DNA from 2 places in the Luteipulveratus halotolerans genome. Region 2 is predicted to be linked to the other one. Evidence: predicted binding sites of a transcription regulator. Region 2 holds the regulator's gene; the other holds the start of a gene.

Region 1 (15,562 bases), 800 kb from region 2:
CGTGGTGGCGTCCGTCGTACCTCCGGGTCTGTGGTTCGACGTGGTGATCTTCGACGAGGCCTCGCAGGTGCCGCCCGCCCAGGCGATATCGGCCATCTCGCGCGCCAATCAGGTTGTGGTTGCTGGAGATCCGCGTCAGCTGCCACCGACGTCGTTCTCCATCACCGACGACCCCGACGAGGACACCACGCCGGAGGACCTCCAGGCCGAGGGCGTCGTGTCGGTGCTCGACCTGCTGTCGACGATGCTGCCGACGCACGAGCTCACGTGGCACTACCGCTCGCACGACGAGCGGCTCATCGCCTTCTCCAACGCCCAGATCTACCGCGGCGGTCTCGTGACGTTCCCGGGCGTCGGGGGCGACGGCGGCGTACGCCTCGACGTCGTCACCGCACGCGGCGACGGTGAGACCTCCACCGGTGAGGTCGACCGCGTGGTCGAGGTCGTCCTCGACCACGCGCGCCGTCGCCCGCAGGAGTCGCTCGGCGTGATCACGTTGGGGCACAAGCACGCTCAGCGGGTCGAGGACGCACTCCGCCGCGCGCTCGCCGACGCCGACGACGTGATGGGCTTCTTCACCGGTCGCGCGCACGAGCCGTTCTTCATCAAGCCGCTCGACCGGGTCCAGGGCGACGAGCGTGACGCCGTGGTGCTCTCGATCGGCTACGGGCGGCGGGCCGACGGGAGCGTGCCCCACTCGTTCGGGCCGATCAACCTTGAGGGCGGCGAACGACGTCTCAACGTCGCGATCACGCGGGCGAGGCGCCGCATGACGGTGGTGTCGTCGTTCTCGGCCGACGAGCTCGTGACCAACAAGTTGCGGGCGCGCGGTGCGCAGATGCTGCGCGACTTCCTGCTGTACGCCGCCTCCGGTGGCGCCGAGCGTCGGGTCCGGACGGCGGGCGACGACGGTGCGCCCCAGCCCGGTGAGGGAGCCGCGCCGACCATCGTCGGCGGACGGCGCCGTCGTACGGCCTCCACCGGCAGCGTCCTCGACCGGCCGCTGGTGCCGGAGCCGCCGCAGCGACCGATCACTCCGGTGGTCTCCGACCTGGCACGCCGGCTGCGCGACAAGGGGCTCGTCGTCCACACCGGTCACGGCATCTCGGCGCACCCGCTCGACCTGGCCATCGAGGACCCGATGCGCGCCGGCGAGCTCCTCGTCGCCGTCGAGACCGACGGTCCGGTGTACGCCGCCACGGCGGGCGTGCGTGAGCGTGACCGGTTGCGTACCGAGCAGCTGCGGCGGCTCGGCTGGGCGCACGAACGCGTCTGGTCGGTCGACGTGTTCCGTGACCCGGCACGCGATGTGGCCCGGATCCTCGACACCGTGCGGCTGACGTCGCAGCAGCGTGCCGAACGGCGCCGCCGTCTGGCTCACGACGCAGCCCACACTCACGACGCAGCGCACAAGGCGCAGGAAGCCGTCGCAGCAGCGGTGCTCGCTCAGCAGGAGCAGGCCGCGCCCGCGTCCGAGCCGGCCGCCGACGACGCCGAGCCCGAGAAGGCCGTGGTCGTCGACACGTCCGATCGTCCCGTCGAGGCCGTAGCGGAGCCTGCGGCGCAGGCGGACTCCGAGCCTGAGCGCGAGCCGGAGTCCGAGCCCTCACCTGAGGAGACCTCGCAACCCGAGGTCGAGTCGGAGGCGGAAGCGGAGCCTGAGGCCGAGCCGGAGACGGGCGCAGAGTCCGAGACGGCGCCAGAGCCCGAGCCTGCTGGGGACGCGGACTCCGTGGGCCAGGCGGAGGCGCAGCCAACCGCACCTGCGGTGTCCGGCGAACCCGTGGAGCCCGAGCTCGATCTCGACTGGAGCGACGCCGGCGCGGACGCTCCGGCGGATGAGTCGACCCCCGAACGTGATGCGCCAAGCGAGGACCCGACCGAGGAACGACCGGTCATCGGCGACACCTCCGATGAGGAACGCGGTGCCTGACCAGTCCGAGCATCAGGGCGACGGTGCCGCGGAGCCGCCCGTCCGACGACCGCGTCGCCGTCCACGTCGCGCGACACGGGCAGCGACAGGAGGCGTCGACCAGGTCGGTGGTCGCCCCGAGCAGACGCGTGACGACCTGGACGAGCCGTCGGGAGCCACCCCGGCCGACCGCTGGTGGCAGGAGCAGCGTCCGCCGCACTGGGAGTGACGCCTCGACCCGACAACCCCTGAGCGGCAAGGCGGCTCAGCTGCGAGGACGCCGAGACGCGGCTGATTCAGCGGGTACGCGAAGCGGGGCAGGACCTCGAAGGTCCTGCCCCGCTCGGCTCGTCCCGGTGCTACGCCAGAACGGTGGGCTGCTGTGCGATCAGCGGCGCGCGCGCAGCTCGTCGCGGATCTCGGCGAGCAGCTCGAGCTCGGTCGGGTCGACCTCCTCGACCTGGCCGCGCTTGCGACGCTCGTTGAGCTTGTTCATCGGCAGCACGATGACGAAGTAGACGACGGCCGCCGTGAGCAGGAAGACGATCAGCGCGTTGATGATCGTGGAGAAGTTGATGAACGTGTTGGCCTGGCCCGACTTGATGTGGAACCCGAGACCCGCGCTCTTGGCGCTGCCCATCGCGTTGATCAGCGGCTGGATGATGGCGCTGACGAAGGTGTCGACCACCTTGGCGAAAGCAGTACCGATGACCACGGCGACAGCCAGGTCAACGATGTTGCCTCGCATGATGAAGTCCTTGAAGCCCTTCATGGCGTGCATTCCTTTGCTCTGAGGGGAACTAAGCGGCCCTCAACCTAGCGGAGAGACGAGTCGGCGAGAACTATCCGATTCGGTCGCGCGCGTCACGCTGCTGAACAATTTCCCGAGCGTACGAGCGGTTCACGGGTGATCGTTGCGGATGTCACCCCTGGTGCCGTTGGTGTTCATGTGACAGGCGTGAATCCCAGAAGGACCGCTGATCCGGGCGACTGGGCGCCGGCCTGGGCCTGCGCGAACCGACTCGCCACCGCCGGGGGCACGGCGAGCAGCACGGCGGCCGGCCCGTCGGCCGCGGCGCTCGCGGCGAGCCGTCCGGCAGTGGGTGTGCTGGGTGTGACCGTGGCGACGACCCGCAGCCTCGACCCGATTCGCGCGCCGGTCTGCGCCGACCACGCATCGACGGTGTCGCCGACCCGCACGGTCGAGGTGAGCGTCGGATCTGCGAGCGGAACGCTCACCACCACCTCGCCTGCTGCCGTCTGCGGCAGGGTGCGGGTGCCGCGCAGGCGGGTCGCGGTGACCGGTTCGCCCGAACGCAGGGGAGTGATCACCGATCGGCCGACCAGGCCGTTGACCGTCGCCGAGGTCGGCGTCTGCACCGAGACGGGCCAGCGCACCGTACGCAGGTCGCCCGCCGTGAGGCGCGTGCCGGCCGCGACATCATGGGCGGCCACGACGACAGCGCGGGTCGGCTCGTCGGCCGGGCGGACAGCAGCGACTGTCGACACGGCCGCCGTCGCGGCGACGAGGCCCGCGGCCACACGTCGGGCGCGCGCACGCCGCCAGGCAGCCTCGCGACCCGGTCCCTGCCACGTCTGCGGCAGCAGCCGCTGGGCGGCGCGTGCGACCAGCGGCATCACGGCAGCTCGATCGGGAGCTGCAGCCCGTCGAGCACGCGACGACACGAGCACGTCGCCGTGTCGTCGGCCTCCGGCTCGGGCAGCGCCGCGATCGTCGAGCGGAGGAGCGTCTTGAGGCCTTCGATGTTGTCGGCGAACACGCGCAGGACCTCGTCGTGCGTCACGTGCTCGCCGGCCTCGACACCGGCGTCGTGGTCGGTGACCAGGCACACCGAGGTCAGGCACATCGCGAGCTCGCGCGCGATCGACGCCTCGGGCATGCCGGTCATGCCGACGACGTCCCAGCTCGCCGCCTGGTGCCACTGCGACTCGGCGCGGGTGGAGAACCGGGGCCCGTTGATGACCACCAGGGTGCCGCCGTCGGTCGCTGCGCCCGCGGCACGGTCCTGCGACGCGGCGAGCACAGCGGCCCGCCCGCGTGGGCAGTACGGGTCGGCGAACGCGACGTGCGCGACCGGCCCGATCTGGTCGTACACCGTGTGCTCGCGCCCCCAGGTGCGGTCGACGACCTGGTCAGGGACGACGACCGTGCCGGGGCCGAGCTCGGGGCGAAGGGACCCGACCGCACACGGTGCGAGCACCTGGCGCACGCCGAGCGAGCGCAGCGCCCAGAGGTTGGCGCGGTAGGGGACGCGATGCGGTGGGAAGCGGTGCCCCTGGCCGTGACGGGCGAGGAACGCGACACGTCGGCCGTCGAGCTCGCCGAGGGCGACCTCGTCGCTCGGCTCCCCGAACGGGGTGTCGACGCGCACCCGCTCGACGCCGTCGAGGAAGGAGTAGAAACCGGATCCGCCGATCACACCGATGTCGGCGCGGGGTGTCTGGGTCATGCGGGCAGGCTAGCCAGCGGCGGTGTCGCCTCCGACGCCGCTCGCACCGCCTGTGGACCCGCGGTCACGGGGTCCTGGGCTGTGGACGGTCAGGCCGCGCCGGACGTCGTACCCGAGGAGGAGCTGCTGGTCGACGACGAGGACGACGCGGAGTCGGACGAGCTCGCGGACGACGTGCTCGTGGAGGACGTCGTCGAGGACGAGGTGCTCGACGCGGTGGTGCTGGAGGAGGAGCTCTTGCCGTCACCGCGGCTGTCGTTGCGGTAGAACCCGGAGCCCTTGAACACCACGCCGACCGAACCCCACACCTTGCGGAGCTTGCCCTGGCACTGCGGGCACTCGGTCAGGGCGTCGTCGCTGAAGGACTGGAACACCTCGAACTGGTGACCGCACTCGGTGCAGGCATAGGGGTACGTAGGCATGTGTCGTCGACCTCTGCGTGATCTGCGAATCGGGTTGGCACTCGTCGTGCTCGACTGCCAAGTGTACGACGACCGGAGACTTGCTCCGCACCATCGCCGTTCGGGGCGGTCCGCGGTCAGCCCGCGGGGGGCCGCTCGACGGAGGGCCGCCAGCCCGCGAGGCGGCCCTCGCGTGAGACGTCGCGGATGCGTCGGATCGTCTGGCGACGGACCTTCTGGGTCGTGACGACGAGCAGCGAGTCGCCGCGCCTCAGTGCCGTCCGCATGGTGGGGACGAACCCCTCACCGTCACGGACCACGAGGGTGACGTTGGCTCCGGGCGGCAGGCGCAGCTCGAAGATCTCGACGCCGTGCAGCCGGGAGGTCTCGCCGACGGACACCTGGACGACGTCGGCGTCGAGCTGGTCGAGCGGGGTCGCCTCGATGTCGACGTCGAGGGTCGGTGCGGACTCGACGATGCCGAGACGTCGGGTGATCCAGGGCAGGGTCGGCGCCTGCACGAGCGTGAAGATCACGACCAGGACGAACACCAGGTCGAGGATCCACTCGGTGTCGGGGGTGCCGAGCGTGAACGGCACGCTCGCGAGCACGACCGGGACGGCACCACGCAGGCCCGCCCACGACAGGAACGCCTGCTCGCGCAGCGGCATCCGGAACCACGACATGGTCGCGAGCACGGACAACGGCCGGGCGAGCAGGAGCAGCACCAGACCGACCACGAGCGCGGGGCCGAGCTGGTCGAGCAGTCGGTCGGGCGAGGCGAGCAGGCCGAGCATGACGAACAGCCCGATCTGGGCGAGCCAGCCGACCGCCTGACCGAACCCGCGGACGGCCGCCCGGTGGGGCAGGTGCAGGTTGCCGAGGACGAGTGCGCAGACGTAGGTCGCGATGAACCCGCTGGTGTGCACGGCGTCGGCGGCGGCGTACGCGAGCACGGCGACGCCGACGACGGCGATGGAGAAGAGGCCGGACGAGCCGGGCGAGCTGGTGCGCAGCAGCCGGCCGAGGAGGTAGCCGAGGGCCAGGCCGATCAGGGCCCCGCCGATCAGCTCGAACGCCGCCTCGCCGAACACGAACAGCCACGAGTGGTGGGGCCCGGACGGCGCGGCCTGCTCGGCGAGGGCGACCACGAGCAGCACGACCGGTGCGTCGTTGAAGCCGGACTCGGCCTCGAGCATGCCGCGCAGCCGGGCCGGCAGCGGCACCACCCGCAGCACCGAGAACACGGCCGCGACGTCGGTGGAGCTGACGACCGCACCGAGCAGCATCGAGACGTTCCAGGACAGCCCGAGCAGGAAGTGCACCGAGACGCCCACCACGACCACGGAGACGAGGACGCCGAGGGTCGAGAGCAGGGCCGCCGGTGCGACCGAGGGTCTGATCGCCGACCACGACGTGGTGAGGCCGCCCTCGGTGAGGATGAGGATGAGGGCGCTGTAGCCGAGGACCTGCGCGATCGCCGGGTCGTCGAACTTGATGCCGAGCCCCGACTCACCGAGCGCGATGCCGATGGCGAGGTAGAGCAGCAGCGTCGGCACACCCCACGTGTTGGCCAGGCGCACCGCCGCGACCGACACGAGCAGCACGATCGCGCCGATCAGGAGCCAGCCGCTGAGCCGGTCGGTGAGCAGCGCACTCGAGGGGGCCAGGGCAGGCATGAGCTGGTCTCCTCTCGGCGTGGTGTGGCGCCTAGTCTCTCAGGCGGAGTGTCCCTCCGCTGGGGAGGTCCACGAGGCCGTGTCCCGGTGTCACGACGGCGTCCACGGCCTGGTCGTGCGGGTCGGTGGGGACGCCGGCGGCCAGCTCGTCGTCGTACACGAGGGCGATCAGGCGAGTGCCGGGCGTGCGGCGGGCGAGCGCCCGGTCGTAGCTCCCGCCGCCCTGGCCGAGCCGCATCCCGTCGCGTCCGATCGCGAGGGCCGGGACGACGACGAGACCGGCCTCGCCGATCGCGGCGCGGCCGAGCGGCGTGCTGTCGGAACCTGCCGCGCGCCAGTCGAGGTCGTTGTCGGGCAGCAGGACGGGCAGGAGCACGCGATGGCCGGCGGCCGTGAGCCGGGCGATCAACGTCTCGGTCGGAGGCTCGGTCGGGAGCGACTCGTACGCCGCCACGGTGGTCGCCTCACCCAGCGTGGCCAGCACCGCGTCGGTGAGGGCCGCGGCGTCGGCGGCGCGGTCGGCGTACGACGGTGTGTCGCGTCGGTGCCGACGCTCGGCGCGCACGACCCGACGGGCCTGCGCCTTGGTGTCGGGAAGAGTGCGCCACATGGTGTCGATTCTCTCGTGAGACGCACAGGCGCGGCCGACCCTCCGGAGCGAGTCGGGATAAGTACCCTGACCGCCATGACGTCGACCTCACGACCTGCACCCGTACGCAAGGCCGTCATCCCTGCGGCCGGCCTGGGCACCCGATTCCTCCCCGCGACCAAGGCGATCCCCAAGGAGATGCTGCCGGTCGTCGACAAGCCGGCGATCCAGTACGTCGTCGAGGAGGCGGTCCGGGCGGGCCTGACCGACGTCCTCACGATCACGGGACGCAACAAGGCCGCGCTCGAGGACCACTTCGACCGGCACTGGGAGCTCGAGCAGGCGCTGGAGAAGAAGGGCGACCAGCTGCGGCTGCGCCGGGTGCACAAGTCGGCCAACCTCGGCGAGGTCCACTTCGTACGCCAGGGCGAGCCCCGCGGTCTCGGTCACGCCGTGCTGTGCGCCCGCTCGCACGTCGGCAACGAGCCGTTCGCGGTGCTGCTCGGTGATGACCTGATCGACGAGCAGGAGCACCTGCTGGAGCGCATGATCGAGGCGCAGACCAAGCACGGCGGCAGCGTCATCGCGCTGATGGAGGTGCCCGAGGACCAGATCCACCTCTACGGCTGCGCAGCGGTCACCGCGATCGACGGCGAGGACGACGACGTCGTGCGCGTCACCGACCTGGTCGAGAAGCCCGCCGTCGGCGAGGCCCCGAGCAACCTGGCGATCATCGGCCGCTACGTGCTCGACCCGTCGATCTTCGACATCCTCGACCACACCGAGCCCGGTCGCGGCAACGAGATCCAGCTGACCGACGCGCTCAAGGAGGCCGCGGGCGTCGACGGCGCCGGCGGCGGTGTGATCGGCGTCGTCTTCCGCGGGCGCCGGTACGACACCGGTGACCGGCTCGACTACCTCAAGGCGATGGTGCGCCTCGGCGTCCGTCACCGCGAGCTCGGCGCCGACTTCCGCGGCTGGCTGCTGGAGTGGGCTCGCACCGACGAGGCGCTCGGCCGCACCAACGACGCCCACCTCGACGAGGAGACCCACTGAGCCCGATCAGCGTCGAGCAGCACCTGTCCCGCGTCGTCGGGACGGTGCGCCCGCTCGACCCGCTGCGGGTCGCGACGATCGACGCGCTCGGGCTGGTCCTCACGGCGCCGGTCCGCAGCGCCGTCGACCTGCCTGGTTTCGACAACTCCGCGATGGACGGGTACGCCGTCGTCGCCGCAGACCTCGCAGGTGCGACGCCGGATGCGCCGGTCGCGCTGCCCGTGCTCGGCGACATCCCGGCCGGTGACACCGAGCGGCACACGCTCACGGCGGGTTCGTGCTGGCGCATCATGACCGGTGCGCCCGTGCCCGAGGGCGCCGATGCGGTGGTGCAGGTCGAGCTCACCGACGCCGGTGTGCAGCGAGTGCAGGTCCGGGCCGAGGTCGCGGTCGGCACCGCCGTCCGCCGCGCGGGTGAGGACGTCCGCAAGGGCGACCTCGTCCTCGACGCCGGTGTCCGGCTGCTCCCGCACCACATCGCTGCCTGCGTGGCGGCCGGCGCCGCAGACGTCGAGGTACGCCCCGCCCCGCGCGTGGCCGTCATCACCACCGGCGACGAGCTCGTCCCCGTCGGCGCTCCGTTGCGGCACGGCCAGATCCACGACAGCAACGGCCCGATGCTGGCCGCCGCTGTCCGTGCCTGCGGTGCGGTCGTCGCGTCCCTCGTCCACGTCGGTGACCGTGACGACGAGTCGCTCGCCGACGTCGTACGCCGCGTGGCCGGCGACGCCGACGCGATCGTGACGTCCGGCGGCATCAGCGCGGGGGCGTACGAACCCGTCAAGGAGGCCTTCGCGTCCGGTGACGCTGTGCGCTTCGACAGCGTGGCGATGCAGCCGGGCAAGCCCCAGGGGTTCGGGCTGGTCGGCGACGGTGTGCCGTTGTTCGCGCTGCCCGGCAACCCGGTGTCGTCCCTGGTGTCGTTCGAGACGTTCGTCGTGCCGGCCCTGCGGTGCATGGCCGGACGCGACCAGGCTCGAGTCTCGTGGCGTGCCAGCGTGACTCGTGGCTGGCGGTCGCCGGCCGGGCGCGTCCAGCTCGCCCGCGTGCTGCTGACCCGCAGCGCCGGCGGCTGGCAGGTCGAGCCGTCCGGTGCACAGGGCAGCCACATCCTCGGCGGTCTCGCCGCGGCCAACGCGATCGCCGTGATCGCTGCGGACGTCGACGTCGTACGAGAGGGTGACGAGGTCGACGTACACCTGCTGCCCGGTGAGGAGATCCCGTCATGACGTCCGACCCCGACCGGCTGACGCACGTGCGTGACGACGGCACGGCCCACATGGTCGACGTCAGCGCCAAGCAGGTAACGGCTCGCGAGGCGTCGGCGGCCGGACGGGTGCTGCTGTCGGCGGCCGCGGTCGCCGCCCTGCGTGACGGCACCGTGCCCAAGGGCGACGCGCTCGCCGTGGCGCGCATCGCGGGCATCCAGGCCGCCAAGCGCACTCCTGAGCTGGTGCCGCTCGCACACCCGGTCGCCGTGCACGCGGTCACGGTCGACCTCACCGTGGCCGATGACGGCGTCGACATCACCTCGACGGTGCGCACGGCCGACCGCACCGGCATCGAGATGGAGGCGCTGACCTGCGTCAGCGTCGCCGCGCTCGCCCTCGTCGACATGGTCAAGGCCGTCGACAAGCACGCCCGCATCACCGACATCCGCGTCACCGCCAAGTCCGGTGGCCGCTCGGGCGACTGGCGCGAGGGTGGTGCCTCGTCGTGACCGGTCCGGAGGCGAGCACGGTTGCGCTCGACGTGAGGAACCGTGAGCAGGAGCGCACGCTTCCTCAAGTCGTGCGGCGGTCGAGCGGGTGCTCGACATGACACACGGTGAGCAGGAGCGCACGCTTCCTCACATCGAGGGCGGGCGCCGCGCCGTCGTCGTCACGTGCTCGACGCGCGCCGCTGCCGGCACGTACGCCGACCGCACCGGACCGCTCATCGTCGAGGCCCTGCGCGACTGGGGTCTGACCGTCCGCGAGCCGGTGGTCGTCGCGGACGGCGCTCCCGTCGAGGCCGCGCTGCGGGTCGCGGTCGCCGAAGGGGCAGCCCTGGTGATCACCACGGGCGGCACCGGCCTCACCCCGACCGACCGCACACCTGAGGCGACCGCTGCCGTCGTCGACCGTCCGGTGCCCGGCATCGCCGAGGCGATCCGCGCTGCGGGAGTCGGTGCCGGCGTACCCACCGCGATGCTCTCGCGCGGCACGGCCGGGCTCGCCGGTCACACGCTCGTGGTCAACCTGCCCGGCTCGACCGGCGGCGTCCGCGACGGGCTCGCCGTCCTGCAGTCGGTGATCGCCCACGCCCTCGACCAGATCGCCGGCGGCGACCACTGATGCCCCGGCAGTGGCCGGTGACGCTCGAAGGCCTGCACTACGGCACCCACGTGCGACTGCGGCCGATGCACGCCCGACGCGACCGGTCGGCGTTCGCGCTGCTGCGCCGTGACAACGCCGAGTGGACCCGCGCCTGGGACTCCACCTCACCGCACCCGCAGGCGGGTCAGCTGAGCTTCGGGCGGGTGGTGCGGGCGCAGGAGCGCGAGGCCAGGGACGGGCGGCTGCTGCCGTTCGCGCTCGAGGTCGACGGCGAGCTGGCCGGGCAGGTGCACCTGTTCAACATCGTCCGGGGTGCACTGCAGAGCGGTGCAGCGGGCTACTGGATCGCCGAGCGCCACGCCGGGCGCGGGATCGTGCCGTACGCACTGGCCCTGATGATCGACCACGCGCTCGGGCCGCTGCGGCTGCACCGCGTCGAGGTCAACATCCGCCCCGAGAACACCAAGAGCCTGCGCGTCGTCGCCAAGCTCGGCCTGCGCGACGAGGGCGTCCGCCGGGGCTACCTGCACATCGCCGGCGAGTGGCACGACCACCGGTCGTTCGCAGTGACTACCGAGGACCTCGCCGGTCAGAGCGCTGTGCAACGTCTGCATCACGATTCCCACTAGTCACATTCGCGACACGCGGCAAAAGTCCCGGAGTCGGGTCGCGATCGCACCTATTTTCGATCGCGTGAGCAGCAGCAGCCTGATCTTTCTGGTCATCGTCATCATCTGGGCTGCCTACCTTCTCCAGCACTGGGTACGCCGCCGTGAGCACCTGGCCACGGCCCGTTCGGTCGACCGTTTCTCCGAGGGCATGCGTGTCCTGGAGCGTCGACCCACGTCCCTGCATGGCGCCACCGAGGCCGCAGACGCCGAGCACGGGGCCGTTCTCGCGGCCACGACCGAGCAGCCGCGCCCCACGTTGCGTGCAGGAGCCCCCATGACGCACGACGAGTTCGACGAACCCCCGAATCCCAGCCGTACCAACGGTTCTCATCCGATCCCCGCTGCTCGCGACGCCCAGTCGCCGGTCGAGCACGAGCGCGTCAAGCCGCAGCAGGTACGGGCCGCCGCGCTCGTCGGCACGGTCGCGCTGTTCGCGCTCGTCGTCGTGCTGACGCCGTTCGGCATCACACCGTGGTGGACGCCGCTGCTCATGCTCGTCGGGCTCGGCGGGGTCGTCGCCTGGCTGCGCAGCGCCGCCGTCAAGGCGGCCTACGCCGCTCACGCCGAGACCGCGCCCGCCCGACCCGAACGCCGACCGGCCCCGCGCCGCGCACCTCGCGCCGAGCGCACCGCGCCAGCCGGGAGCGCCGAGGTGTACGACGACGCGCCCGCGACGGAGCGCACCGCCCCGGCCGCCGCCGAGGAGATCAGCGCGTCGGTGTCGGACGACCCGCACGCCTGGAAGCCGGTCGAGGTGCCGCCGCCCACCTACACGCTCAAGGCCAAGGCCGAGCGACCCGAGCCCGTCGTGGCCGACGAGCCGGTGTTCGACGCGGCCGCGCACGAGCCGGTGTCCGTCGAGGCCGAGCCGACTCCGGCTCAGGCGCCGGTCGCGGAGCCGGAGCCCGCTGCGGAGCCCGAGCAGCCGGCGTACGCGCAGATGGCTGTCGAGGACCTGCCGTTCGACGGGCTGGCCCTGGACGAGGAGCTCGAGGACCTGCCGCCGGTGCACCGCGCCGGCTGAGAGCCGCCCACTCACGAAAACCGTCTGTCCGGCAGCGCATGCACTGCCGGACAGACGGTTTCGTACGAGGGGAGGCCGTCAGGCGGGCGGGGCGCTGGGCGGCGGACCGGGCTTGGGCGCGGCGCCCGCCTCGGCCTGCGGGGTCGGCGTACCTGCCGCGCCCAGGGCCTGGTTGACCTTGGCGATCGCGTCCTGCTCGGCGGGCGCGACGCTCCTGGACGCCTCGGCCACCTGCTGGCAGGCCTTGGTGATGACGTCGGTGAACGCCTGCCGGTCGGCAGGGTCCTTGGCGAGGATCTGCACGGCCTGCTGCACGTCGCCGAGAATGGCCTGCTCGATCTCGGCGGCGCTGCCGCCGGAGGGCGGCCCGACCAGGCCGCCCTTGAACAGCTGCTTGATCGTCTCGGGCGCGGTGGCGAGGACCTTCGACCCGGCCGCGCTCTCCTTGAACGTCGCGAAGAACCCCGGGTCAGCCTTCGACACCAGAGCGATGGCGCCGAAAGCGGCGCGACGAATGACGTCCTTCTCCTGATCGGTGTAGTCAGCCATGCCGGTCACACTATGGAGCCCGGCCGCCCAGGGGAAGGTCCGGCGCCGCAGGTACCGTCGTCGTACGTGAGTGACATGACGTACCGCCCGTTGGGCGACTCGGGTCTGATGGTCAGCGCGGTGGGGATCGGCTGCAACGCGTTCAGCCGTCGCGTGGACGCGGCCGGTGTGCGCGACATCCTGGGCGCCGCGCGCGACGTGGGCGTGACCCTGCTCGACACGGCCGACATCTACGGCAACCCGCCCGGTGGCTCCGAGACGCTGCTCGGCGACGCGCTGCAGGGGCAGCGCGACGAGTTCGTGCTCGCCACCAAGTTCGGCATGGACATGCAGGGCGCCAACGGTGCCGACCACGGCGTACGCGGGTCGCGGCGCTACATCCGGCGCGCGGTCGAGGCGTCGCTGCGGCGACTGCAGACCGACCACATCGACCTCTACCAGCTGCACCGCCCCGACCCGGTCACGCCGATCGAGGAGACCCTCGGTGCGCTGACCGAGCTCGTCCAGGAGGGCAAGGTGCTCTACCTCGGCTGCTCCAACGTCGCGGGCTGGCAGGTCGCCGACGCCGACTGGACCGCGCGCACCAGCGGGTACGAGCGGTTCGTCTCGGTGCAGAACCGCTACTCGCTGCTCGACCGCACCGTCGAGGACGAGGTCGTGCCCGCCGCCGAGACGTTCGGGCTCGGCCTGCTGCCGTTCTTCCCGCTGGAGTACGGCCTGCTCACCGGCAAGTACCGCCGCGGCCAGGCTGCTCCCGACGGCTCGCGCGCGGCGCTCGACCCGAGCCGGGCCCAGTGGCTCGCCGACGCCGACTGGGACCGTATCGAGGCGCTCGAGGCGTACGCCGCCGATCGCGACCTCTCGGTGCTCGACGTCGCGATCGGCGGGCTCGCGGCACAGCCCGCGGTGGGCTCGGTGATCTCCGGCGCCACGTCCGGCGACCAGGTGCGGACCAACGCCGCGGCGCTGCGGTTCGACCCGACGCCGGCCGACCTCGCAGAGCTCGACCGGATCACCGGCGCGGGCGAGGCGGACGCGTGACCGGCGTACGAACGACGCCCACAAGGCGTCCCGGTAACACGTTGACAAACAATGCATCGTGTGCGTCATCCGAGGCCCTTCTCGTCTGGACGACGCCCCTGACGGACGAGGACACTCGTGACCATGAGCGGTGAGTTGTTCATCCTGATCCTGGTGGTCATCACGGCCCTCGGATTCGACTTCACCAACGGCTTCCACGACACCGGCAACGCGATGGCCACCTCCATCGCCACCGGCGCTCTGAAGCCCAAGGTCGCGGTGGCGCTGTCAGCGGTCCTCAACCTGGTCGGGGCTTTCCTGTCCGTCGAGGTCGCGGCGACCATCACCAAGGACGTCCTGAAGATCCAGACCAAGAGCGGCGATCTCGTCCAGGGCCTCGATGCCGAGAAGGCGATGATGATCATCTTCGCCGGACTCATCGGCGGCATCCTGTGGAACCTGCTGACCTGGCTGCTGGGCCTGCCGAGCAGCAGCTCGCACGCCCTGTTCGGCGGCCTGATCGGCGCCGGCCTCGCGGGCGCGGTCACGATCAACTGGAACGGCATCTTCTCCAAGGTGCTCATCCCGGCGCTGCTGTCGCCGGTCATTGCCGGCCTCATCGCCGCGATCGGCACGTTCAGCGTCTACGCCATCGTGGCCAAGGCGCGGGCCGACAAGAAGAACGAGGGCTTCCGCTGGGGCCAGGTCGGCACGGCCTCGCTCGTGTCGCTCGCGCACGGCACGGGCGACGCTCAGAAGACGATGGGTGTCATCGCGCTGGCTCTGATCGCGCACGGCACGCTCACCGCCGACGGCATCGAGAACGACGGGCTGCCCGTCTGGGTGATCTTCAGCTGCGCGCTGGCGATCGCGCTCGGCACCTACCTCGGCGGTTGGCGCATCATCCGTACGCTCGGCAAGGGTCTGGTCGAGATCGAGTCGCCTCAGGGCATGGCGGCCGAGGCCTCGTCCGCCGCGATCATCCTGACCTCCAGCCACTTCGGCATGGCGCTGTCGACCACCCACGTCGCGACCGGCTCGATCCTCGGTTCGGGCGTCGGCAAGCCGGGCGCTCAGGTGCGCTGGGGCGTCGCCGGCCGCATGGTCGCCGCCTGGCTCACCACCCTGCCGGCGGCGGGCCTGGTCGGCGCGGCCTGCTACGGGCTGGCTCACCTGATCGGCGGGGTGCCCGGGGCGATCACCATCTTCGTCATCCTGGTGGCGCTGTCGGCGTACATGTACCTGCGCAGCCAGAAGCAGAAGGTCGACCACAGCAACGTCAACGACGAGTGGGACGGCGTCGACCTCGACGACCTGGCCACCGCGACCTCCCCCTCGGACGAGAAGGCGACGCGATGAACCTGGACTGGAGCGGCATGGCCGAGTCGACGATGAAGGTCCTCGTCGCCGGTCTGATCTTCGGCGCGGGCCTGCCGGCGCTGTTCGCCGGCGGGGTGCGGCTGTGGAGTGACGGCAGCGGCGAGGTCGCGGCCGACGGCACCGTCGTACGCCGTCGCAACCCAGCCCTCACGGTCGCGGCTTACGTGGTCTTCGCGATCGTCCTGCTGGTCATCGCGGTCGCGGTGCTGTGGATCACCAAGAAGAGCCTGGACCACTACTTCGGCTGGAAGCCGTTCGGGGACGCCAAGTGAGCGGCCCGATCGCGGCGATCCTGGGCTGGCTGCGCGCGGGCTATCCCGACGGCGTACCCGCCAAGGACTACCACCCGCTGCTCGCGCTGCTCACCCACACGCTCGGCCCGCGCGAGGTCGAGCAGGTCGTGCAGCAGCTGGTCGCCGAGCGCACCGACCGGGTGATCTCGGTCGAGGAGGTCGACTCGGCGATCGAGGAGGTCAAGCAGGCCCCGCCGAG
Region 2 (15,562 bases):
GGACGTGCTCGCCAAGTGCTACGGCGGTGACATCTCCCGTAAGCGCAAGCTGCTCGAGAAGCAGAAGGAAGGCAAGAAGCGGATGAAGATGGTCGGTTCCGTCGAGGTGCCGCAGGAGGCGTTCATCGCCGCCCTGTCCCAGGACGGTGGCGGCTCCGAGAAGGCCAAGAAGTAAGTGTCGCAACGCGATCCGGCCGTTCCCGAGGAGCACCTGGCACGCACTCGCTCGTTCACGCGACGCGGAGGGCGGATGCCCGAGCGTCATCACCGTGCCATCGCCGAGCACGGTGCCGACTACGTCATCGACGTCGACCGGGTGGGCGAGGGGACGACGGTCACAGCGCAGGCCCGTCTCGACCCGGCGTCCGTCTTCGGTCGTGAGGCACCGCTCGTGGTCGAGATCGGCTCAGGCGCGGGCGACGCCGTCGTGCACGCGGCGCAGCAGACACCCGAGCGCGACTTCATCGCGCTCGAGGTGTGGCGACCCGGCATCGCGCAGACCATTGCCAAGGCGCGCCACGCCGGCGTACGCAACATCCGGCTGATCGAGGTCGACGCCGCGCAGGCGATGCCGATGCTCTTCGACACCTCGTCGCTCTCGGAGGTCTGGACCTTCTTCCCCGACCCGTGGCCCAAGAGCAAGCACCACAAGCGCCGGCTCGTGCAGCCGTCGTTCGCTGACACGATCGCGAGTCTGCTGGTGCCCCAAGGGATCTGGCGCCTGGCCACCGACTGGGCCGACTACGCCTGGCAGATGCGCGACGTCGTCGAGGGCTGCTCCGGCCTGACCAACCCGTACGCCGGCCGGCTCGCTGCCGAGGGCGACGAGGAGCACGACCCGCGCGGAGCCCACGGCGGGTTCGCACCGCGTTTCGAAGGTCGCGTCGAGACCCGCTTCGAGGGCAAGGGCCTCAAGGTCGAGCGCGTGGTGCGTGATCTCGAGGTCCACCGAGCCTGACCGCCCGGACGTCCGCTCAGAAGTAGTCGCGGATGTGCACGCGGCGCCCGCCGAACGCCGCGTCCCAGCGGTCGTCGTCATCGGTGGACCCGGTGAGCAGGCCGGCACGTCGCAGGTCGGAGGACGAGTGCGTGCCGGCGTACCGAAGCGCCAAACCCCTTGCGGTGTAAGCGAGCTCGGCGCTGGCGACCTGGTCGACCGACGCGTGGCCGTCCGCTACGCGCAGGTGATACGCACCGTCCTGCCCCGCAACGGGCAGGCCGCTCACCGAGAAGGTCACGTCGAGGTCGAGCCAGGTCGGGTAGGTGCGGTCGGTGAGAGCCTGCGCGACGTCGAGCACGGCGAGACCGTAGGGGTTGGCCCGCTTGACCCGCCACGGATGGCTGGGCACGACGAGCTCGGTGAGGTCGGGTGACGAGGTACAGATGACCGTGGCCGGCGCAACCGTTGCGCAGGTGCCGAGCGCGTGCAGCAGCCGGCGAAGACCCTGCTCGGTGACCGCGACCAGGTCGTCGACCTCCAGGACGCCGTCGGCGTGGTAACCACCGGTGCGTGACCACATCGCGTAACCCGTCGGGGTGCCCTCGTCGTCGAGCGCGAGGGTGACGCCGGCGTACTCGTCCATCACCTCCTCGTCCGTGGCGGGAAAGCTCGCGCCGTCACGGGTCAGCGGCCCGTTGTGCGCCGCCGCCCAGCGCGCGTAGAGATCGCGCACGGCCCGCATGTCGCGAGCCTCGGCACGGCGTATAGAACCGCCGCAGGTGCGTACGGCCGTGAGGTCGGCTGTCGGGAGAGTCACCTCGTCGTAGCTGCCGATCAGCTCGTACCCGAACCGCCTGTAGATGCCGGGCGCAGTCGGGAACAGCGTGCTGATCGCCGCGCCGTCGTGGGCCGCCGTGGTCAGGGCGCGTTCGAAAAGCGTTGACAGCAAACCGTTTCCGCGATGCTCCAGCGCGACCTTGACGCTCGCGATGCCACTGGTGCGCACCCGGGAGCCCCAGAACCACGACTCGTACGGCCGGTCGACCACGGCGGCGACGACGCGTCCGTGATGGGTGGTCACCCAGGTGCGTCGTCCGGCAGCGTCAGGCGGTCGCGGCGTGCCGTCGGCCCTGGGGTACCCGAAGCTCTCGCTGCTGAGTCGGGCGAGGGCTTCGGCCTCGTCGGCCACGGCGAGTCGCGTCTCGTACGGGTTCACGATGATGACCCTACGGACCGTACTGGCGGGTAACATCGCGTGCGTGACTTCGACCTATGACGCGTACCGCAAGCTCGTCGACAAGCCGCTGGGCAAGCAGGCCTTCGGTCTGGCCTTCATGCTCAAGGCGCCGTACTTCGCCACCGTGCGCCCGCAGATCATCGAGATGGCGCCCAACCGTGGCGTCGTCCAGATCCGCAAGCGTCGGGCGGTCCAGAACCACATCGGCACCGTGCACGCGATCGCCGTCGCCAACGGTATGGAGGCTGCGATGGGCCTGCTGTGCGAGGCGACCACCCCGAAGGGTATGCGCTGGCTGCCCAAGGGCATCCAGCTCGACTACGTCGCCAAGACGCCGGGCGACGTGCGCTGCATCGCCGAGACCGACGCCGCCGACTGGGCCAAGGAGCCGCCGTTCCAGGTCGACGTGCGCTGCACCGCGGTGATGGCCGACGGCACCGAGGTCGTCCGCGGCATCATCCCGGTGTGGGTGAGCGCCAAGCCGTCGCGCTGAGGAGCCGGCTGGCGTCCGGTCGGCCGCGTCCCGTAAAGTCTGCCGCTGAAAGGGAGTAGTCCCCAACAGTCGTGTCGACACACTGACCTCCGGGTCCGGCACGGCAGGCCGCACAGCGGCGGACGAGACTTTCGACCGGTTCAACGACCCCTACGACGGGCGTTCCTGGTCGAGAGGTCGTCTCCTGCGGCTCCCTCGGCCCAGGTGCGCCGAGGAGTGAGCATGTACGCCTTCCTGCTGAGCACAGCAGTGATCTTCGTCGCCGAGCTCGGCGACAAGAGCCAGCTCATGGCCATGACCTTCGCAGCGCGCTACAACGTGCGCCAGGTCCTCATCGGCATCACGGTCGCCACAGCGGTCGTCCACCTGGCCTCGGTCGGGATCGGGCGGTTCGTGGGTGACCGCTTCACCGACAACCAGTGGGTCATCACTCTGGTCGCGGGCATCGCCTTCCTGATCTTCGCGCTGTGGACCCTGCGCGGTGACGAGCTCACCGAGGAGGAGGCCGACAAGGCTCGCCGCAGCACCGGCGCGGCGATCCTCGCCGTCGGCACGGCCTTCTTCCTCGCCGAGCTCGGCGACAAGACCATGCTCGCGACCATCACGCTCGCGACGCGTGAGGGCTGGTTCGGCACCTGGATCGGCAGCACCGTCGGCATGGTCGCCGCCGACGCGCTCGCCATCGGTGTCGGAGCGCTGCTCGGCAAGCACCTGCCCGAGAAGGCGATCAAGTACGGCGCCGCCGCGCTGTTCGCGATCTTCGGTCTGCTGCTGATCATCGACGGGCTGGGCGCCCGCTGATCGAGGGTTGAGACGGGCTCGCGTCCCAGCCTCAGCGACCGGCGATTCGCACGAGGTCCGCGGCCGGGCTGGACAGCTGTCTCGGCCCGGTCCAGACCGCGCGCAGCGGTCGCCGCAGGTCGATCGACGTGGCGACCTCGACGACGACGAGCGACCCCGCCGCCACCGCGTCGGCGACCGCCAGCCGACTGAGCACGGCGGGCCCGCTGCCGGCGGCGGCGCTGACGCGCACGGCGGCGTTGCTCGGCAGCTCGAGGGCGGGCCGTGCCATCAGCTCGGGCGCCAGCGCCTCCTCGAGCGCGACGCGCGTCCCGGACCCCGGTTCGCGAGTGACGAGGGGCGTGCCGGCGAGCTCGGCGGGCAGCACGCGCGTACGGCGACCGGCCCACGGGTGGGCGGGATCGACGACCAGGACCAGCTCGTCACCGGTGACCACCACGCTGTGGGTGCCGCGAGGCGCTGCCGGCGCCTCGACGAACCCGAGGTCAGCACGACCCTCGCGCACGTCGGCCACGACGCCCGCGCTGTTGTGGACGTGCGCCGCGACCGTCACCTCGGGACGGGCGGCGCGCAGCGCACTGAGCCAACGGGGGAGCAGGTGCTCGGCGACGGTCTGGCTGGCCGCGACCGTGAGCGACCCGCCGTCGGCCGCGCGCAGAGTACGAGCACCTTCGGCGAGCGTGGTCGCGGCCTGCAGCAGGGGCCTGGCCCACTCGACCACCAGCAGGCCCTGGGTGGTCATGGTCGAGCCGCGCGTCGAGCGGACGAGCAGCGGCAGGCCGAGCTGACGTTCGAGCCGTGCGATCGAGCGTGAGGCGTTGGGCTGGGCGACGCCGGCCGCACGTGCCCCGGCGCTGAGGCTGCCCTGGTCGGCGACCGCGACCAGCAGCTCGAGGGCGACGAGGTCCGGCCAGCTCGACATGTGCGCAGGATATGCCCCGCATGGCAGCGCGGGGACTACTGGTGCGGCCACATCGCGGAGAGCCTGGACGGCATGACCAGCACCGTGAGCCCCGCGCCAGTGACCCATCGGGCGTACGGCGAGATCCTGCCCGGGCTCGCCGTGTGCGTGGCCGGGGCCGCGGTGTCGATCGCGGTGCACGCCCTGCTGCCGGTGGTCAGCCCGCTGTTCGTCGCGATCGTCCTCGGTGCCCTGCTCGCGCACGTGACGGGCGTCCCGGCCCGGGTGGCACCGGGGGTCGCCCTCAGCTCGCGGACGCTGCTGCGGGCCGGCGTGGTGCTGCTCGGGATCCAGCTGTCGCTCTCGGACGTGCTGGGTCTCGGGCCGATGACGCTCGTCGCCGTCGTGGCGGTGGTGGTGGTCGGCATCGCGGTCGGCGTCGGTGTGGGTACCCGACTCGGGCTGAGCCACACCCAGGCGGTTCTGCTCGCCTGCGGGTTCTCGATCTGCGGCGCGGCGGCCGTGGCCGCGACCGACGGTGTGGTCGACGCCGAGGACGAGGAGGTCGCAACGGCGGTCTCGCTGGTGGTGGTCTTCGGCACCGCGATGATCGTGCTCGTACCGCTCGGAGCGCACGCCCTCGGGCTCGACGACCGTGCTGCCGGGCTGTGGGCCGGGCTGTCGATCCATGAGGTCGCGCAGGTGGTGGCTGCAGGCGGAGCGATCGGAGGCAGCGCGCTCGCCGTTGCGGTCGTCGCCAAGCTCGCCCGCGTCCTGATGCTCGCGCCCGTCATGGCGCTGATCGGCGTGTGGCAGCGACGTCGACCGGGTACGCAGACCGACGGTCGGCGTACGCCGCTCGTGCCGCTGTTCGTGCTCGGCTTCCTCGCGCTCGCCGTCGTGCGCACGGTCCTCGAGCCCTCGCAGGCCGTGCTCGACGGCGCCGCTCAGGTGCAGACGGCGCTGCTCGCGACGGCGATGTTCGCGCTCGGCTGCGGCGTGTCGGCCGGAGCACTGCGCCGTGCCGGGTGGCGCGTCATCGCGGTCGCCTCGGTCACGACAGCGGCCGTGCTCGGCGTGGCGCTCGCCGGCGTCGTCGTCGTCGGCCGCTGATCAGGGCTGCGTGGCGTCGCGCCAGCCGCTCACGGCGTACGGACTGCCGCGCACGATGTCGATGGCCAGGCCGTCGGTGTCTCTGCCTGGCGAGACCGGCGCGGGCGCACTGCCCTCGGTCACCACCACTCGGAAGGACGTGACCTGGGGGATTCCTGCGGCGGCGCTCTCGCCTCGCCAGGCCAGGATCACTCTCGACGACTGCCCCGGCGCGAGGCGATGGCGCTCGGGGCGTGCAAGGTCGTCGTCCATCATCGGGACGGTGCGGGCGCGCTTGCCGGTGATGACGTCGCCGTCCTCGCCGAACATCACGAAGCGCGCGTGACCCTTCAGCACGCAGGGGAGCCGGCCGACGTTGGTCGCGACGACCGCGAGCTCCCGGTAGCCCATCGCCGCATCGGCGCCGCCCACGACCAGCCGCAGCTGAGAGGGCTGGCACGGCCCGCCGGCGACCGGCGTCCTCGCATCGGTCGGCATCCAGGTGGGCGCGGGCGCAGGCTTGGCGGGCGCGGCCGCGGGCGGTGGCGGGGTCGACGAGGTCGTCGACCCCGCCACCTTCGACCCACAGCCGGTCAGCGCGAGCACGACGACGGACACTCCCACGACTGCGCGCCGTGGCCCCCTGAGACGAGTCACGTGGGACACCCTGCCCTACGCGCGGTGGCGAGGCGGACAATGGAGCCCGTGCCCAGTGCCCTGCCCGACGGAGAACCCGCCCCCGCCGACGGATCCCTGCCGTCGACCGCGCTCGCCGGTCTTGGCCGCGGGCCGTTCGGGATCTACGTGCACGTGCCGTTCTGCACGGTGCGCTGCGGCTACTGCGACTTCAACACCTACACGCTCACCGAGCTCGGCATGCCGGGGGCGAGCGTGTCGTCGTACGCCGACGCCGCGCTGGGCGAGCTGACGCTCGCCGGTCGGGTGCTCGGTGAGCGGGCGCCCCAGGTCGACACGGTGTTCGTCGGAGGCGGCACGCCGACGCTCCTCGCGGCACACGACCTGGTCAAGCTGCTGGCGGGCATCCGCGACACGTTCGGTCTGGCGCCGGACGCCGAGGTGACCACCGAGGCCAACCCGGACTCCGTCACGCCCGAGTCGTTGCAGGTCCTCGCCGACGGAGGTTTCACCCGGGTCAGCGTCGGCATGCAGTCGGCCGTCCCGCACGTGCTGAAAACCCTTGAGCGCACTCACGATCCGTCCAATGTGCGGCTCGCGGTCGAGGCCGCACGGGCTGCGGGGCTGCAGGTGAGCGTCGACCTGATCTACGGCACGCCGGGGGAGTCCCTCGACGACTGGCGCACCAGTCTCGAGTCCGCGATCGCCTTGGAGCCCGACCACATCAGCGCCTACGCGCTCGTCGTCGAGGACGGCACCAAGCTCGCCGCTCAGGTGCGACGCGGCCAGGTCACGATGCCCGATGACGACGACGAGGCGGACAAGTACGAGCTCGCCGACGAGCTGCTGTCCGCGGCCGGATTCGGGTGGTACGAGGTCAGCAACTGGGCTCGTACGCCGGCTGCTCGGTGCCGTCACAACGAGTGCTACTGGGCCGACGGCGACTGGTGGGGCGTCGGCCCGGGCGCACACAGCCATGTGAGCGGCGTCCGGTGGTGGAACGTCAAGCACCCCAACGCTTTTGCCGGTCGGATCGCGTCGGGTGAGTCGCCGGCGGCGGCCCGCGAGGTGCTGACCGACGAGCAGCGCCACGACGAGCGGGTGCTGCTGGGCGTCCGCCTCGTCGAGGGGCTGCCTCTCGACGTGCTGCACGACGACGGGCGCCGCGCGGTCGCGGGCCTCGTCGCCGACGGCCTCCTCGACGGGCGCAGCGCCGTCCGCGACGCGAGAGCAGTGCTCACGCTGCGCGGACGGCTGCTGGCCGACACCGTCGTACGCCGGCTGCTCGGCTACTGATCAGGCGAGCACCCTGAGCTGCCAGGGGTACTCGTACGACTCGCCCCGTGACGCACGGACCGCGCCCTTGATGTGGCACCAGGCGGCGACGCAGAAGATCACGATCAGCAGTGGGATGCCGATGACCGCGCCGATGACGGTGAAGATCAGGATCCAGCTGATCAGGTAGAGGACCCAGAACGACAGGTTGAAGTTGAACGCGCCCGCAGCGGCGTGGCGGGCGGCCGGGCTCTTGTCCTTGTAGACGAACCACACGATCAGCGGGCCGACCATGCTCAGCCAGCCGGCGCTGAGGACCGCCGCGACCGGGGCGGACAGGTGCGCCAGCATGGCTCCGGTGCGGTCGTCGTTCGACATGACGGGCTGCTGGCCGCCGTACGGCTGGGGTGTGGGACAGCTCATGAGTGCCTCCTGAGTTCGGACCTCTGTCCAGTGAACAGCGTCCGAGGTCGCAGCAGTCCCGAGTCCGGGGTCGATGCGAGCAGGTCCAGGGTGGCCTCAGAGCCGACCCTGACGGCGTGCCGTCGCCCAGGACGTCCGGGCGGTCTGCCTAGACTCCGCGGCAGGGGTTCTGTCCGCCGACGAGGAGATCCATGTCGCTCGCCGACCAGCACGTCCCGCGCCGCAGCGTGCTCCTGGGGGCCGGCGTAGTCGGCGTCACGGCGGTGACCGGCGGTGTGCTCTGGGCGACCTGGCCCGACGGGCCGAACGGGCCACCGCCTTCCACCTACCGGCCGATCACGGCCGACGAGCTGAGGGTCGAGCGTGACGACCGGGCCGGCCTGACCCGCTTTCGTGACGGCGACGGCCACCTGGTCGCCACCTGCACCGACCAGGCGCGCACGGTGACCGTGCGCGGCCCCCGCCGCACGCTCGCCGAGGCGGAGACGACCGCCGCCACCGTGCTGTCTGACTCGCGCGTCCACCTGCTGCCCGCCCCTTGGGCGGCCGACCACGCCGTCGCCGCGACCTGGCGGCCGTGGCTGGTGCAGACGCACAACCACCCACCGCTCGACGTGATCGACGTCTGCTTCCAGTACGTCGTGGGTGCGCCCGAACGCGTCGACTCACGCGGTGTGCGCTACGCCGGCGACGCGTCGTACGGACCCCTCGGCGAGGACAGCGAGTCGCGGCTGGAGGCGTCGGACTTCTACGACTACCTCGGGCGTGACTGGACGTTCGCCGACGGCGAGACCAAGAAGTACGAGCGCCGCCGGCTCGGTGCGGCCGACTGCTCGGGCTACCTGCGGCTCGTCCTCGGCTACCGGCTCGGCCTGCCGCTGCTGAGCGGCAACAAGGAAGGGCCGGGCCTGCCTCGACGCGCCTACGCGATGGCCGAGCACGGTCCGGGCCGACAGCTGTTCCGGCTCAAGGGCGAGCGCCCCGGTGACCACGAGCGTGACCTGCTGCTGCCGGGTGACCTGGTGTTCTTCGTCACGGACGGCGAGGACGGCATCGACCACGTGGGCCTCTTCCTGGGGCTCGACAGCGACGGCAGGCACCGGTTCATCTCCAGCCGCAAGAAGGTCGACGGGCCCACGATGGGTGATGTCGGCGGCCTGTCGGTCCTCGACGGCAAGGGTCTGTACGCCCGCGGCTGGCGGTCGGCCCGACGGCTCTAGCGCGTGGCGGGAGTCACTGCCGAATTATCGGTCTGCCCTTGACCATTCCGTTAACGTCGCAAGCGGGACCAGACCGGCGACGACACGTAGGGCGGGCTGTGGCACCTCGGCGCGTACGCGCGGACGACCAACGAGTCCCGCTGCGACGACGCAGGTCGGCCGGGGCGTGGCCTGGAGCTGCTGCGTGGGCCGGCGAGTGACGACGACGTGGTCGCCTGCCGTCGTGTCGTGCTCGACACGACGGCACCGGCTGATGCGCGAGCGGTGCAGGTGTTCGTGCGGCAGGAGCCACCCCGTGACGGCCAGACGGCCCGCCGCTTCGCGGTCGACAACATCAGGCTCGTGCAGTGGGCGCCTCAGGGAGCCGGTGGCCGGGGGTACGACGTCGTACGCGCCGGTGCGGACGCGACCGCGCGGTTCGTCCGCGACGTGCCCGCGGTGCCCGGAGAGCAGGACGGCCCGGTGCTGCGCCGCGTCGAGGCCGACGGCTGAGTCTCAGCCGACCGGCTCGGTCACGAAGTCGATGAGCTCCTCGACCCGGCCCAGGAGTGCGGGCTCGAGGTCGGCGTAGGTCCGGACGGTGCCGAGGATCTGCTTCCAGCCCCGTGCGACGTCCGCCTGCGAGGCGTGCGGCCAGCCCAGCTCGGCGAGGATGCCGTGCTTCCACGACTGACCGCGCGGGATCGTCGGCCACTGCTGCCAGCCGAGGCGCTCCGGCCGGACGGACTGCCACACGTCGATGTAGGGGTGGCCGAGGATCAGCACGTGATCGGGTGAGGCGGCCTTGCGGGCCTCCTCGACGATGCGGGTCTCCTTGGCGCCCGGCACGAGATGGTCGACCAGCACACCCATCCGTCGGTCGCGCGACGGCGCGAAGTCGCGGATCACGCCCGCGAGGTCGTCGACGCCGTCGAGCATCTCGACCACCACACCCTCTACTCGCAGGTCGGCACCCCAGACCTTCTCGACGAGCTCGGCGTCGTGCCGGCCCTCGACGAAGATCCGCGACCCCGATGCGACACGTGCGGGGGCGTCCTTGACGGCGACCGAGCCCGACGCCGTACGCGACGCTGCGGCTCGGGCGTCGGACAGCGCCTGCTTCGTGGACGCCGAGGTGGGTGCGGTGAGCTCGACCGGCTTGCCGTCGACCAGGAACCCCGGGCCCAGCGGAAACGCCTTGACCCTGCCGCGGCGATCCTCGAGGTGGACGACCTGCATGCCGCCGGCCTTCTCGACGCCGACGACTGCGCCACACCACCCGGTCTGGACCTCCTCGACGACCAGGTCGCGGACTGCTTCCATGGGCGTGGACCGGCCGCGCCGCGGGGCCTTCCAGTCGGTGCTGAGGACGTCGCTGCCGTATCGGTCGAAGCTCACCCGGTGAGGTTAGGTGGACCACGCGGCCGGCATGCGCCCGACACGCGCCGCGCGTACCAGCACGTAGACTTGGCACTCGGGCCACAGGAGTGCCAAGCACGAGACCAGGAGGTGAGCATGTCCGAGGAACGCCGGTTGCAGATCCTGCGAGCGATCGTCCAGGACTACGTCTCCACCTCCGAGCCGGTCGGCTCGAAGGCGCTGCTCGAGCGTCACCAGCTGGGTGTGAGCGCGGCGACGGTCCGCAACGACATGGCGGTCCTGGAGGACGAAGGCCTGATCTCCGCACCGCACACGTCGGCCGGACGCGTGCCGACCGATGCCGGCTACCGGCTCTTCGTCGACCGCCTCAGCCAGGTCAAGCCGCTCAGCCGCGGCGAGAAGGCCGCGATCCGTGAGTTCCTGGAGCACTCGGTCGACCTCGACGACGTCGTCGACCGCACCGCCAAGCTGCTCGCCTCCATCACCCAGCAGGTCGCGGTGATGCAGTACCCCTCGCTGTCGCGGTCGTCGGTGCGTCACATCGAGCTCGTGCCGCTCACCAGCCACCGGCTGATGGTCGTCCTGATCGTCTCGAGCGGTCGGGTCGAGCAGCGCGTCCTCGAGGTCTCCGAGGACCTGCTGACCTCGGAGGGTGAGACCCTCGTCGCCGACCTGCGTACGCGCCTCAACGCCGAGTCGTCGGGCCGCCTGCTCTCCGAGGCCGCACACGGCCTGGACGGCCTCGCCGAGGAGTTCGCCGAGGACGACCGCGCCACGGTGCGCGCCGTCGTCCAGGTGCTCACCGACGCGATGGCCGAGCAGCGCGAAGAACGCCTCGTGCTCGCCGGCACCGCCAACCTCGCGCGCACCGGCGGTGATGTCGTCCATCTCGCCCCGGTGCTCGACGCACTGGAACAACACGTCGTCCTGCTGCGTTTGCTCTCCACAGTGAACGTTGACGCGGCGGACGCCGTCGCGGTGCGCATCGGCGCGGAGAACCCCTACGAAGGCCTGCACAGCACGTCCATGGTGACCACGAGCTACGGCACCGGTGCGGTGGCCGGGCTCGGGGTGCTCGGCCCGACGCGCATGGACTACCCCTCGACCATGGCGGCCGTCCGCGCCGTCGCACGTTACGTCTCGGAGATCCTCGATCAGTGAACGACTACTACGCCACCCTCGGTGTCGCCCGCGATGCGAGCCAGGAGGAGATCAAGCGCGCCTACCGCAAGCTGGCGCGCAAGCTCCACCCTGACGTCAACCCCGGCGACGAGGCCGCCGAGGAGTTCAAGAAGATCTCGCAGGCGTACGACGTCCTCGGCGACGCCGAGAAGCGTCAGGCCTTCGACGTGGGCGCCGACCCCTACGGCCAGGCCGGTGCGGCGGGCTACGGGCAGGGCTTCTCGTTCAGCGACATCATGGACGCCTTCTTCGGCGGTCAGGCCGGTGGCGCGGCCCGCGGCCCGCGCTCGCGTCAGCAGCGCGGCCAGGACGCCCTCCTGCCTCTCGAGATCGACCTGAGCACCGCGGTCTTCGGCGGCAACGCCGACCTGGTCTTCGACACCGCGGTGCTGTGCCCGACCTGCTCCGGCAACGGCGCGCGTCCCGGCACCGGCACCCGCACCTGCGACGTCTGCCAGGGCAGCGGTCAGGTGCAGCAGATCCAGAAGTCCTTCCTCGGCCAGGTCATGACGACGCGCCCGTGCTCCAACTGCCGCGGGTTCGGCGAGGTCATCACCGACCCGTGCTTCGAGTGCTCGGGCGAGGGCCGCGTGCGCGACCGTCGCACGATGACGATCAAGGTGCCGGCCGGTGTCGACAGCGGCACCCGCATCCAGCTCACCGGTGAGGGCGAGGTCGGCCCGGCCGGTGGTCCGGCGGGCGACCTCTACGTCGAGGTGCGCGTCAAGAAGCACCCGATGTTCCAGCGTCAGGGCGATGACCTGCACTGCTCGGTCGAGCTGCCGATGACGGCAGCCGCGCTCGGCACGACGCTCCAGCTCGACACCCTCGACGGGCCGCGCGACGTCGACATCAAGCCCGGCACCCAGGCGGGCGACGTCATCACGCTCAAGGGACTCGGCGTCACCCACCTGCGCTCGACCGTGCGCGGCGACCTGATGGTGCACGCCAACGTGCGCACACCCACCAAGCTCGACGCCCAGCAGCAGGACCTCCTGCGCCAGCTGGCCAAGGAGCGCGGCGAGGAACGGGCCGAGGCGAAGTTCCAGCCGGTCAACCACGGGCTGCTCGGTCGGCTGCGTGACGCGTTCGCGGGCAAGTAGCCCCTCAGGTCTGCGATGACGGCGCCCCTGTTCTACGTCGACGCCGGCGCGCTCGACCAGCGCGCTGCGGGTGCTCAGGTGGTCCTCGACGGCCCCGAGGGCCGGCACGCCGCGACCGTACGCCGCATCGGCGTCGGCGAGCAGGTGCTGCTGGCCGACGGGTCGGGGGCGTTGGCCGAGGCGGTCGTCACGGCCACCGCCAAGGACGAGCTGACGCTCACGCTCGAGACGGTCCACGCCGTGGAGCCACTGCAGCCACGCCTGGTCCTCGTGCAGGCACTCGCCAAGGGCGACCGCGACGACCAGGCGATCGAGGCGGCCACCGAGCTCGGCGTCGACGAGGTCGTGCCCTGGCAGGCCGGGCGCAGCATCGTGCAGTGGAAGGGTGAGCGTGGCGCCAAGGCGCACCGCAAGTGGGAGAGCGTGGTGCGCGCGGCGGCCAAGCAGTCACGGCGGCCGGTGGTGCCGGTCGTCGCTCCGCTGGTCTCGCGTGACGCCCTCGTGTCCCGTGCCGGTGCCAGCGCGCTCACGCTCGTGCTGCACGAGGAGGCAGTCGACCCGATCGGCTCGCTCGACCTGCCCACCGACGGTGAGGTCCTGGTCGTCGTCGGCCCGGAGGGCGGCATCACACCGGACGAGCTCGAGGCACTGACAGCCGCCGGGGGAGTGGCCGTACGCCTGGGCCCGACCGTGCTGCGTTCGTCGAGTGCCGGCCCAGCAGCACTCGCGGTGCTGGCATCACGGCTGCGCTGGTGACCCGTCGAGCAGTCGACCGAGTGCCGCCTCGCCCGCCTCGGTGACCGACAGCTCGCGCGGGCGCGGTCCACTGGTCACCCAGCCTTGATCGCGCAGGCTGTGCAGGAGCGCCGCGCCGAGCGCACCTGCCAGGTGATAGCGCTGCTCGGTCACGTCGGTGCAGAACCTCAGCATCGGTCGTGATCTCTCGCGATCATGCTGCAGCGCAACAAGATTCACGCCCCAACGCGCGAGCTCCTCGGCGGCGTGGGGCCCGACCTCGAACGGCGCGACGACGGACGGTGCCGAGAGGTCGTCGCTGTGCGACCGGCGTACGCCGTCGCCGCCGTCGGTGCGTACGAGGACCTGGCGATCGATGAGATGGGTCGTGACGCGTACGCCGAGGCGGCCGGCGAGGTGGTCGTAGCAGGTGCGACCGTCGCGCAGCCGTTTGGCCCGGCTGCCCTCACGCAGCGACGCGACCGGCGGCACGGGTGCGAGATGGGCGAGCGCCTCCAGCACGGTGGCGACCTCGGGGCCTGCGAGCGCGTAGAAACGGTGCCTCCCGCTGCGCTCGACCGTCACCAGCCCGGCGTCGAGCAGCCGGGCCATGTGCGAGCTCACGGTCTGCTGGGTGACGCCCGCCTCCGCGGCGAGGCGGCTGGCGGGGAGCGCGCGGCCGTCGAGGAGGGTCGTCAGGATCCGGGCGCGCGAACGGTCGGCGAACAGCGCTGCGACGGCAGCGAGGTCGGGTTCTCCTCCTGGCTGGGGGCTGCGGGTCGGCTGGCTCATGGGTCCAGCATGCGCCGGGCACGCCTCGACCGTCGTCGAAGTGAGCGGACGGGGAGCACGCACCGATGCGACGCCGACCGACACCTGTCGCTGGGCGCACCGGAGGGAACGGGCGAGGCAACTCGTTCGACCGTGGCAGCGAAAACCGTAGACTGAGCGGCGAGATGACAGACGACAACCGCACCCCTTCCGCCCAGCACGACGACGCCGCCGCCGTCGTCCCCACCGCGGAGGCGCCCCGCACGGTCGTCATCCCGCCAGACATCCAGATGGTCACGTTGCTCGGCCCGCGCGATGAGCTGCTGCGCACGATGGAGCGCGCGTTCCCGCGGCTGCAGATCCACGTCCGCGGCAACGAGTTCCACCTCGAGGGCCCCGACGCCGACATCGCCGTCGTCGAGGACCTGCTCACCGAGCTCCTCACGATCATCGACGCCGGTCAGCCGCTCAACCGCGACGCCGTCGAGCGCTCCATCGGCATGCTGCAGAACAAGACCCGTGAGCGGCCCGCCGACGTGCTGACCATGAACATCGTCAGCAGCCGGGGCCGCACGATCCGGCCCAAGACGCTCGGCCAGAAGCAGTACGTCGACGCCATCGACAAGAACACCATCGTGTTCGGGATCGGCCCGGCCGGCACCGGCAAGACCTACCTGGCCATGGCCAAGGCGGTCGCCGCACTGCAGGCCAAGGAGGTCAACCGCATCATCCTGACCAGGCCGGCGGTCGAGGCGGGCGAGCGGCTGGGCTTCCTGCCGGGCACCCTCAACGACAAGATCGACCCCTATCTGCGGCCGCTCTACGACGCGCTGCACGACATGGTCGACCCCGACTCGATCCCGCGGCTGATGGCCTCGGGCACCGTCGAGGTGGCGCCGCTGGCGTACATGCGCGGGCGGACCCTCAACGACGCGTTCATCATCCTCGACGAGGCCCAGAACACCTCCGCCGAGCAGATGAAGATGTTCCTCACCCGTCTCGGCTTCGGCTCCAAGATGGTCGTGACGGGCGACGTCACCCAGGTCGACCTGCCCGGCGGCACCCAGTCGGGACTGCGCGTGGTGCAGGACATCCTCGGCGACGTCGACGACGTCCACTTCGCTCAGCTCAACGCCCAGGACGTCGTACGCCACCGGCTGGTCAGCCACATCGTCGAGGCCTACGGCAAGTGGGACGCCCGCAGCGGCCAGGCTCACCGCGGACCGCAGAGCTCGCGCCCCCGGCGTACCGGCGGTGACTCCGCATGAGCATCGACGTCCTCAACGAGACCGACGTCGAGGTCGACCTCGACGAGCTGCACGCCTGCGCGCGCTACACCCTCGACCGGATGCGGGTGCACCCCCAGGCGGACCTGTGCGTGCGCGTCATCGACG

What was found. The regulator HrcA, encoded in region 2, represses chaperone genes, less so after heat shock. The targets are predictions, from matches to a motif close to TTNGCACTCGNNNNNNNCGAGTGCNAA.
Region 1: the regulator HrcA is predicted to act here: its motif matches at 4,840-4,866, upstream of VV01_RS22385 (FmdB family zinc ribbon protein).

The regions. Positions count from the first base shown of each region.
Region 1 covers NZ_LAIR01000002.1:2,841,938-2,857,499, reverse strand. Annotated here, with positions in the region: gene VV01_RS14305 (AAA domain-containing protein) at 1-1,933, shown strand, start outside; gene VV01_RS14300 (hypothetical protein) at 1,926-2,141, shown strand; gene mscL (large conductance mechanosensitive channel protein MscL) at 2,301-2,684, opposite strand; gene VV01_RS14290 (SAF domain-containing protein) at 2,858-3,550, opposite strand; gene VV01_RS14285 (S-methyl-5'-thioadenosine phosphorylase) at 3,550-4,383, opposite strand; gene VV01_RS22385 (FmdB family zinc ribbon protein) at 4,473-4,805, opposite strand; gene VV01_RS14275 (potassium/proton antiporter) at 4,922-6,463, opposite strand; gene VV01_RS14270 (5-formyltetrahydrofolate cyclo-ligase) at 6,495-7,073, opposite strand; gene galU (UTP--glucose-1-phosphate uridylyltransferase GalU) at 7,149-8,108, shown strand; gene VV01_RS14260 (molybdopterin molybdotransferase MoeA) at 8,042-9,337, shown strand; gene moaC (cyclic pyranopterin monophosphate synthase MoaC) at 9,334-9,828, shown strand; gene VV01_RS14250 (MogA/MoaB family molybdenum cofactor biosynthesis protein) at 9,926-10,444, shown strand; gene VV01_RS14245 (GNAT family N-acetyltransferase) at 10,444-11,055, shown strand; gene VV01_RS14240 (hypothetical protein) at 11,120-12,121, shown strand; gene VV01_RS14235 (hypothetical protein) at 12,200-12,670, opposite strand; gene VV01_RS14230 (aldo/keto reductase) at 12,746-13,711, shown strand; gene VV01_RS14225 (inorganic phosphate transporter) at 13,835-15,049, shown strand; gene VV01_RS14220 (hypothetical protein) at 15,046-15,342, shown strand; gene VV01_RS24400 (DUF3349 domain-containing protein) at 15,339-15,562, shown strand, end outside.
Region 2 covers NZ_LAIR01000002.1:2,046,203-2,061,764, reverse strand. Annotated here, with positions in the region: gene lepA (translation elongation factor 4) at 1-175, shown strand, start outside; gene trmB (tRNA (guanosine(46)-N7)-methyltransferase TrmB) at 251-958, shown strand; gene VV01_RS10430 (GNAT family N-acetyltransferase) at 975-2,156, opposite strand; gene VV01_RS10425 (hotdog fold domain-containing protein) at 2,200-2,670, shown strand; gene VV01_RS10420 (TMEM165/GDT1 family protein) at 2,893-3,471, shown strand; gene VV01_RS10415 (LysR family transcriptional regulator) at 3,503-4,393, opposite strand; gene VV01_RS10410 (YeiH family protein) at 4,466-5,485, shown strand; gene VV01_RS10405 (DUF4232 domain-containing protein) at 5,486-6,121, opposite strand; gene hemW (radical SAM family heme chaperone HemW) at 6,161-7,396, shown strand; gene VV01_RS10395 (DUF4870 domain-containing protein) at 7,397-7,798, opposite strand; gene VV01_RS10390 (NlpC/P60 family protein) at 7,990-9,018, shown strand; gene VV01_RS10385 (hypothetical protein) at 9,247-9,510, shown strand; gene VV01_RS10380 (DUF3097 domain-containing protein) at 9,514-10,395, opposite strand; gene hrcA (heat-inducible transcriptional repressor HrcA) at 10,513-11,538, shown strand; gene dnaJ (molecular chaperone DnaJ) at 11,535-12,662, shown strand; gene VV01_RS10365 (16S rRNA (uracil(1498)-N(3))-methyltransferase) at 12,678-13,418, shown strand; gene VV01_RS10360 (ArsR/SmtB family transcription factor) at 13,401-14,189, opposite strand; gene VV01_RS10355 (PhoH family protein) at 14,354-15,436, shown strand; gene ybeY (rRNA maturation RNase YbeY) at 15,433-15,562, shown strand, end outside.